2 regions of the Bacillus sp. JJ1562 genome follow, and region 1 is predicted to be linked to the other one. Evidence: predicted binding sites of a transcription regulator. Region 1 holds the regulator's gene; the other holds the start of a gene.
What was found. Region 1 encodes CtsR, which represses protease genes until heat stress. Its sites were predicted from a motif close to ATGGTCAATAAAGGTCAAACA; they were not measured.

Region 1 (3,431 bases):
CACATCTTTTTTTATTCTTTTTTTAAAGGGGATTTTGATTACCTATCGAATATTTTAGTTACAGGATTTATAGCCAAACAGGGGGGATGTGACAATGACACACTTTTTTGCATCGTTCCAAACTCAGGAATTTTTTACGATGTCGATTCGTATTTTTATGGCAGCTTTATTATGTGGGTTAGTTGGTTTGGAGAGAGAAGTGCACAAACACCCTGCTGGATTCCGTACACATTTACTTGTCGGAGTTGGTTCTTGTTTAATGATGTTGATGTCCATTTATGGGTTTCAGCCTTATTTAGAGATGAGTACAAATGTCCGCTTTGACCCAGCACGAATTCCTTCATATGTGATTAGTGGAATTGGGTTTTTGGGTGCGGGAACGATTTTGGTAAGGGATGCAACAGTACGAGGATTAACTACGGCAGCATCGATTTGGGTTGTTGCAGGCTTAGGGCTAATAATCGGGCTAGGGATGTATGCCCCAGCTATTTTAACAACTATAGTGGTTTTACTCAGTTTGATTTTTCTAAACCGATTTGAAGAATTCTTTTTTAAATCCAGAAAACAAAAAGTTGTTCATATCATTATTAATGAGGATATAACCTCATTTTCAGCTATCCAAAAACTATTTAAGGATAATGGTTTTAAAGTAAGGGATTTTAATATTAAGTATTCGAAGGATAAAATGTATAATAATTGCCAGTACACAATAGATGTGGAAGTGGCGAGTAAAAATGAACGTTTACGATTATATGAGGAAATGTCTAAGCAGGAAATGGTACAAAAAATTTTTTGATTCGGTGTTTAGAGGTGTACCAGGTTTGGAAAGTATAGGATAGTATAGCCTTGTAATTGGTAAATGATTGCATATTCCTATTTTCTCATGCGAAATAGTTGAAAAATAAGTGCGGTCATTTTATATTATAGTTATAGTCAAATATAGTCAAAGTCAAGGTGAGGTGTGGTCATAATGAGGAATATATCTGATATCATTGAACAATATTTAAAAAGTGTTCTTGATACAAGTGATCGAGCTATAGTTGAGATTAAAAGAAGTGAGATTGCCGATAAATTTGAATGTGTCCCATCTCAAATTAATTATGTAATAAATACTAGGTTTACGTTAGAAAGAGGCTATTTGGTGGAAAGCAAAAGAGGTGGCGGAGGCTACATTCGAATAATAAGGGTGAAATCAAATGACGATTCTCATCTGATTAATCAACTCGTACGCCTTATTGATAAACGGATTTCTCAAACAAGTGCTGAGGATGTCATTTTGCGCTTGATTGAGGAGGAAGTGATCTCTAAAAGAGAAGCGAAGATCATGTTAAGTGTGATTGACCGTTCTGTCTTGTTTATCGAGCTACCACATCGGGATGAATTAAGAGCAAGAATGTTAAAGGCGATGCTTACATCCCTCATGTATAGATAAAAGGTTGACTAATTCGGCAGAGGTTCAACCCATGTTGAATAAAGTTATAGCCTCCGGCGGATGCCACGATTTTTCAAAGGAAACTTATCGAGAGTAGGATCAAAGTCTAAGAACGCCATATCCTGATGTCTTCGTCTTTGTGATCCACCTCGTGTGGGCCTAAAAAAATCGGGCGAAAATACGCCAAGGAGCATTTGATTAAGTAGGAAGGTGTTATCATGATATGCCAAGAATGTAATCAACGCCCAGCAACATTTCATTTTACAAAGGTTATTAATGGCGAAAAAACAGAAATTCATATTTGTGAACACTGTGCTCAAGAAAAAAGCGAGATGTTTATGTTTCCAGGCACATCTGGCTTTTCAATAGATAACTTATTAGCAGGACTTCTTCAGTTTGAGCCACTTACAGGTTCAAAGCAAAATGCATTTCAACAAAATGAAGTATTACAATGTGAGAACTGTAAAATGACTTTTCAACAATTTGCAAAGGTGGGTCGGTTTGGCTGCTCACATTGCTATCCAACCTTTGAAAAAAAACTTACCCCAGTTTTAAAACGTCTGCATAGTGGCAATACACATCATACAGGAAAAATTCCAAAGCGAATCGGAGGCTCCTTCCATATTCGGAAAGAGATTGAACAACTAAAGCAAAAGATGCAGGAATATATTTCTTTGGAGGAATTCGAAAAAGCTGCAGATGTTCGTGACCACGTAAGGACCCTAGAAAAAAAACTGAGTGGTTACACAGAAGGGGAGGTTTAATCAATGTCACTTGAGCATTTTATCAATCAAGCCCTAAGTGCTTGGATGAGTCAAGAAGGTCCTGATTCAGATATTGTCTTGAGTTCACGGATTAGGCTTGCTCGAAATTTGAAAAATATTCCCTTCTCAACGGTTTATACAAATGAGGAGGGCGAGCAAATTGTAGATGTCTTCCAAAAAGGTTTTGTGGGAAAGAGTTTTCCCTCTATAGGAGAATTTGAATTATTAAAAATGATGGAGCTTCAGGCAAATGAAAAAAGGGTACTAGTTGAAAAGCATTTGATAAGCCCACATTTAGCTGAAAATTCCACATTTGGAGCTTGTCTTTTATCCGAAAATGAAGAAATTAGCATCATGATTAATGAAGAGGACCATATCCGAATACAATGTTTATTCCCAGGGTTGCAATTATCAGAGGCCATGCAAGTTGCAAATAACTTAGATGATTGGATAGAAGAGCATGTTGATTATGCATTTGATGAGACAAGAGGTTATTTAACCAGCTGTCCAACCAATGTGGGAACAGGACTAAGAGCATCTGTAATGATGCATCTTCCAGCACTTATCCTTACACATCAAATGAGTCGTATCATCCCAGCAATTAATCAATTGGGTCTAGTTGTAAGAGGAATTTATGGTGAAGGCAGTGAGGCGTTAGGAAATATTTTTCAAATATCCAACCAAATCACGCTAGGAAAGACTGAAGAAGATATTGTGGAAGATTTAAAGAGTGTAGTTGCACAGTTGATTGCACAAGAGCGCTCTGCACGAGAAGCACTTGTGAAGACTTCCAACATTCAGTTGGAGGACCGTGTATATCGATCCTATGGGGTTTTAGCTAATAGTAGGATCATTGAATCGAAGGAAGCAGCTAAGTGTTTGTCAGATGTTCGATTGGGTATTGATCTTGGCTATATAAAGGATCTATCAAGAACCATCCTGAATGAACTCATGATTTTAACTCAACCTGGATTCTTGCAGGTCTATGCCGGTGGGGCATTAAGACCAGATGAAAGAGACGTCAGAAGGGCGTCTATCATTCGAGAAAGAATGAAGCTAGAAAATAATAAGACTACTGACATGGAGGCTGATGGGTTATGATGTTTGGCAGATTTACTGAGCGTGCACAAAAGGTGTTAGCGTTAGCTCAAGAGGAAGCTGTACGATTGGGCCATAACAATATTGGAACTGAACATGTATTATTAGGTCTTATACGTGAAGGCGAGGGAATCGCT
Region 2 (3,431 bases), on a different contig from region 1:
TGGCATCAAATCTATTTAAGAACTCTGGCTTAAAGAAGGAACCAAGTGAATCAAGGATGGATGATTCCTTATAAACATCTGTTTCGGCTTTTTCAAAGCCAACAGTGATTTTCTTAGGACCACCAACACCAGCATTACTTGTCATGATGATTACTGAATCCTTAAAGCTTACTGTACGACCTTGACTGTCCGTTAATCGGCCATCCTCTAAAATTTGGAGGAACATATGCTGAACATCTGGATGTGCCTTTTCAATTTCATCTAAAAGGATGATGCTATAAGGGTTACGACGAACTTTTTCAGTTAATTGACCAGCTTCCTCATGGCCGACATAACCAGGAGGTGAACCAATGATTTTAGATACTGAGTGTTTCTCCATGTACTCACTCATGTCGAGTCTAATCATTGCATCCTTCGAACCGAACAATTCTTCAGCAAGTGTCTTAGTTAACTCTGTTTTACCGACACCAGTTGGTCCAACGAAAAGGAAGGAACCAATTGGTCGATTTTTAGCCTTCAAACCCGCACGGCTACGACGAACGGCTTTCGCAACCTTCGATACTGCTTCTTCTTGACCAATGACTTTTTTCGCAAGGTTTTCAGCTAGATGCTTCATTTTTTGTTGTTCATTTTCTTGTAGCTTACCTACAGGAATACCTGTTTTCTTTTCGATAATTTGTTGGATGTTAGCAACATCAATAATATGCTCTTCTTTGTTTTCTGGATTATTTAATTGCTTTTCAAGCAGAATTTCTTGATGTCTTAATTTTGCTGCTAATTCATAGTTTTCTTCCCCAGCAGCTTTTTCTTTTTCTGTTGCAATTTTAGCAAGCTCTTCTTTGATATCTTTTGGATCTGAACCACTAGATTGAAGATTCATTTTTGAACCAGCTTCATCAAGTAAGTCAATTGCTTTATCTGGTAAGAAGCGGTCCTGAATGTATCGATGTGATAATGTTACACAGGCACGAATTGCTTCATCTGTATATTTTACACTATGGAAATCTTCATATCTTCCTTTTATACCTTCAAGAATTTGAATGGCTTCATCAATAGTTGGTTCATCCACAGTAACCGGTTGGAAACGACGCTCTAATGCAGCATCTTTTTCAATTTGTCGGTATTCTTTTAGGGTTGTGGCACCGACGAGTTGGAGCTCTCCACGAGCAAGGGCTGGTTTTAAGATATTACCTGCATCCATTGAACCTTCTGCAGAACCTGCGCCAACAATTAGGTGAATTTCATCGATAAATAAGATAATGTTTTTGCGTTTTTGAAGCTCAGCAATGAGCTGCTTCATTCTATCTTCAAATTGACCCCGAATACCAGTGTTCGCAACAAGCGATGCGACATCAAGTAAGTATACTTGTTTATTAGAAAGTTTACTTGGTGCTTTTCCTTCAGCAATTTGTAGGGCTAATCCTTCAGCAATCGCAGTTTTACCTACACCCGGCTCCCCAATTAGAACAGGGTTGTTTTTATTACGGCGGTTTAATATTTCAATAACACGCTTAATTTCTTCATCACGGCCAATCACTGGGTCAATAAGTCCAGCGTTCGCCATTTGAGTAAGGTTACGACCAAAGTGATCGAGAAGACCTCCGCCATTTCCACCGTGTTTTGGTTGTGTTTGTTGTTGATTGATGCCCATTTGTTGACCAAAGGCATTGCCTTTAAATAAGTCATCAAATGAGAAATTAGGGAAACCGTTCATTCCTGAAGGTATTTTCATGTTGTTCTTCTCCTTCGCAAAGCACTCACTGCAAAGCTGAATTTGTCGCTTGTCATGGTTCACATGAAGGTGTAACTGAACTGTAGCCTCATTTTTATTACATGCTTGACAAATCATAAACAACTACCTCCTTGGTTTTGACTATCTTTGACCATTAAATTAACTTTATACAGTGGAGTTTAGACCCCACTGTATAAAGTTAAAGCCTCCGGCGGATGCCACGATTTTTCAAAGGAAATTTTTCGATCAGTAAGATCAAAGACTAAGAACGCCACATCCTGTGGCAACGTCTTTATGACCCACTTCCTGTGGGCCTAAAATCGGGCGGCAAATACGCCAAGGCGTATTTGATTAAAATAGGTCTTGTGGTTTGTTTGACTATCTTTGACCTTATGACTATATTATACTTTGACCAATTTTGACTTTCAAGTAAAAAGTACTAGAAATTTTTTCCTCAGGTTTCGAAAGAATAGCTCGTCTTAATTGTATAACTTGTACATATACATCAAGTAAGACAGAAGAATGAGGTGGCTATTTGTGCGAGGGAGTTGGGGGGCAGCATTTCAAATCGGTGCTGTTTATGTAGGAACAATCGTAGGAGCAGGTTTTGCAACAGGTCGAGAAATTGTTGAATTTTTTACCCAATACGGTATGTACGGTTTGATTGGAATCGGAATCAGCGGATTCTTGTTTATATGGTTGGGGACTCGAATCATGATCATTGCCAACCGGATTCAAGCTGACTCTTACAAGGAATTTAATGAATATTTATTTGGGAGAAAAATTGGATTCATTGTGAATGCACTTATGCTTCTTGTGTTAATTGGGGTAACTTCGGTTATGCTTTCGGGAGCGGGTGCAGTCTTTCACGAACAACTAGGGCTGTCCTACCAGCTCGGGATTGTTGTGACAAGTGCCCTTTCTATTTTTGTTTTGACTTATGGGGTCAAAGGTTTGTTTGGTGTAAACATGTTTGTTGTGCCAATTATGATATTTTTTAGTGTTGTTTTAGCAGTAGAAGTCATTATTACGGATGCATCAAGTCTATTAAGAACACCTGATATCGAGTCACAAAGCTTTAAATGGATGATTTCGCCATTCCTATATGCAGCTTTTAACCTAGCAATGGCAATGCCAGTTTTAGTTCCACTTGCTAAAGAAATGGATAATGAAAAAGCATTAAGATGGGGCGGGTTGATTGGCGGTGGCGCACTGTGTCTAATTTTAATAACGAGTCATATTTCCTTGTCGGCGCTACCAAACGTAGAAAGTTTCGAGATTCCAATGGCTGAAGTTATGAAAAACTTCATGTCTGCCTTTTTTTGGTTATATATCCTTGTAATTTATGGAGAAATTTTTACGTCAGTGATTGGGAATTTATTTGGGCTTGAGCGTCAATTAATAAATATTATCAAATTACCGTCAATATTGATTGTGTTCATTATCTTATCTATCGCTTATGTTATTAGCCAGTTAGGATATGGATCACTGATTTCCTTTTTATATCCATTGTTTGGGTATATGAGTTTGATATTATTAGTTCTATTGGCAAGACCAATGAAACGACTTCCAAAGAAATAAAGAGGTTAGTAAGCAAACCCCTTTATTTCTTTATTTTATTGTTCACCAAAAATTAATTAATGAACCTCCTCAGAGTAAGCAAATGATTCTTTTAGGTGACAGGCTAATTGGATTTTCA

Region 2: a site for CtsR is predicted at 2,104-2,124, ahead of V7097_RS18870 (ATP-dependent Clp protease ATP-binding subunit). Genes of this name have one in related genera too.

The regions. Positions count from the first base shown of each region.
Region 1 covers NZ_JBALOQ010000011.1:65,952-69,382, reverse strand. Annotated here, with positions in the region: gene V7097_RS07385 (MgtC/SapB family protein) at 95-796, shown strand; gene V7097_RS07380 (CtsR family transcriptional regulator) at 968-1,432, shown strand; gene V7097_RS07375 (UvrB/UvrC motif-containing protein) at 1,651-2,196, shown strand; gene V7097_RS07370 (protein arginine kinase) at 2,200-3,297, shown strand; gene clpC (ATP-dependent protease ATP-binding subunit ClpC) at 3,294-3,431, shown strand, end outside.
Region 2 covers NZ_JBALOQ010000034.1:56,455-59,885, reverse strand. Annotated here, with positions in the region: gene V7097_RS18870 (ATP-dependent Clp protease ATP-binding subunit) at 1-1,849, opposite strand, end outside; gene V7097_RS18865 (YkvI family membrane protein) at 2,270-3,313, shown strand; gene V7097_RS18860 (helix-turn-helix domain-containing protein) at 3,370-3,431, opposite strand, start outside.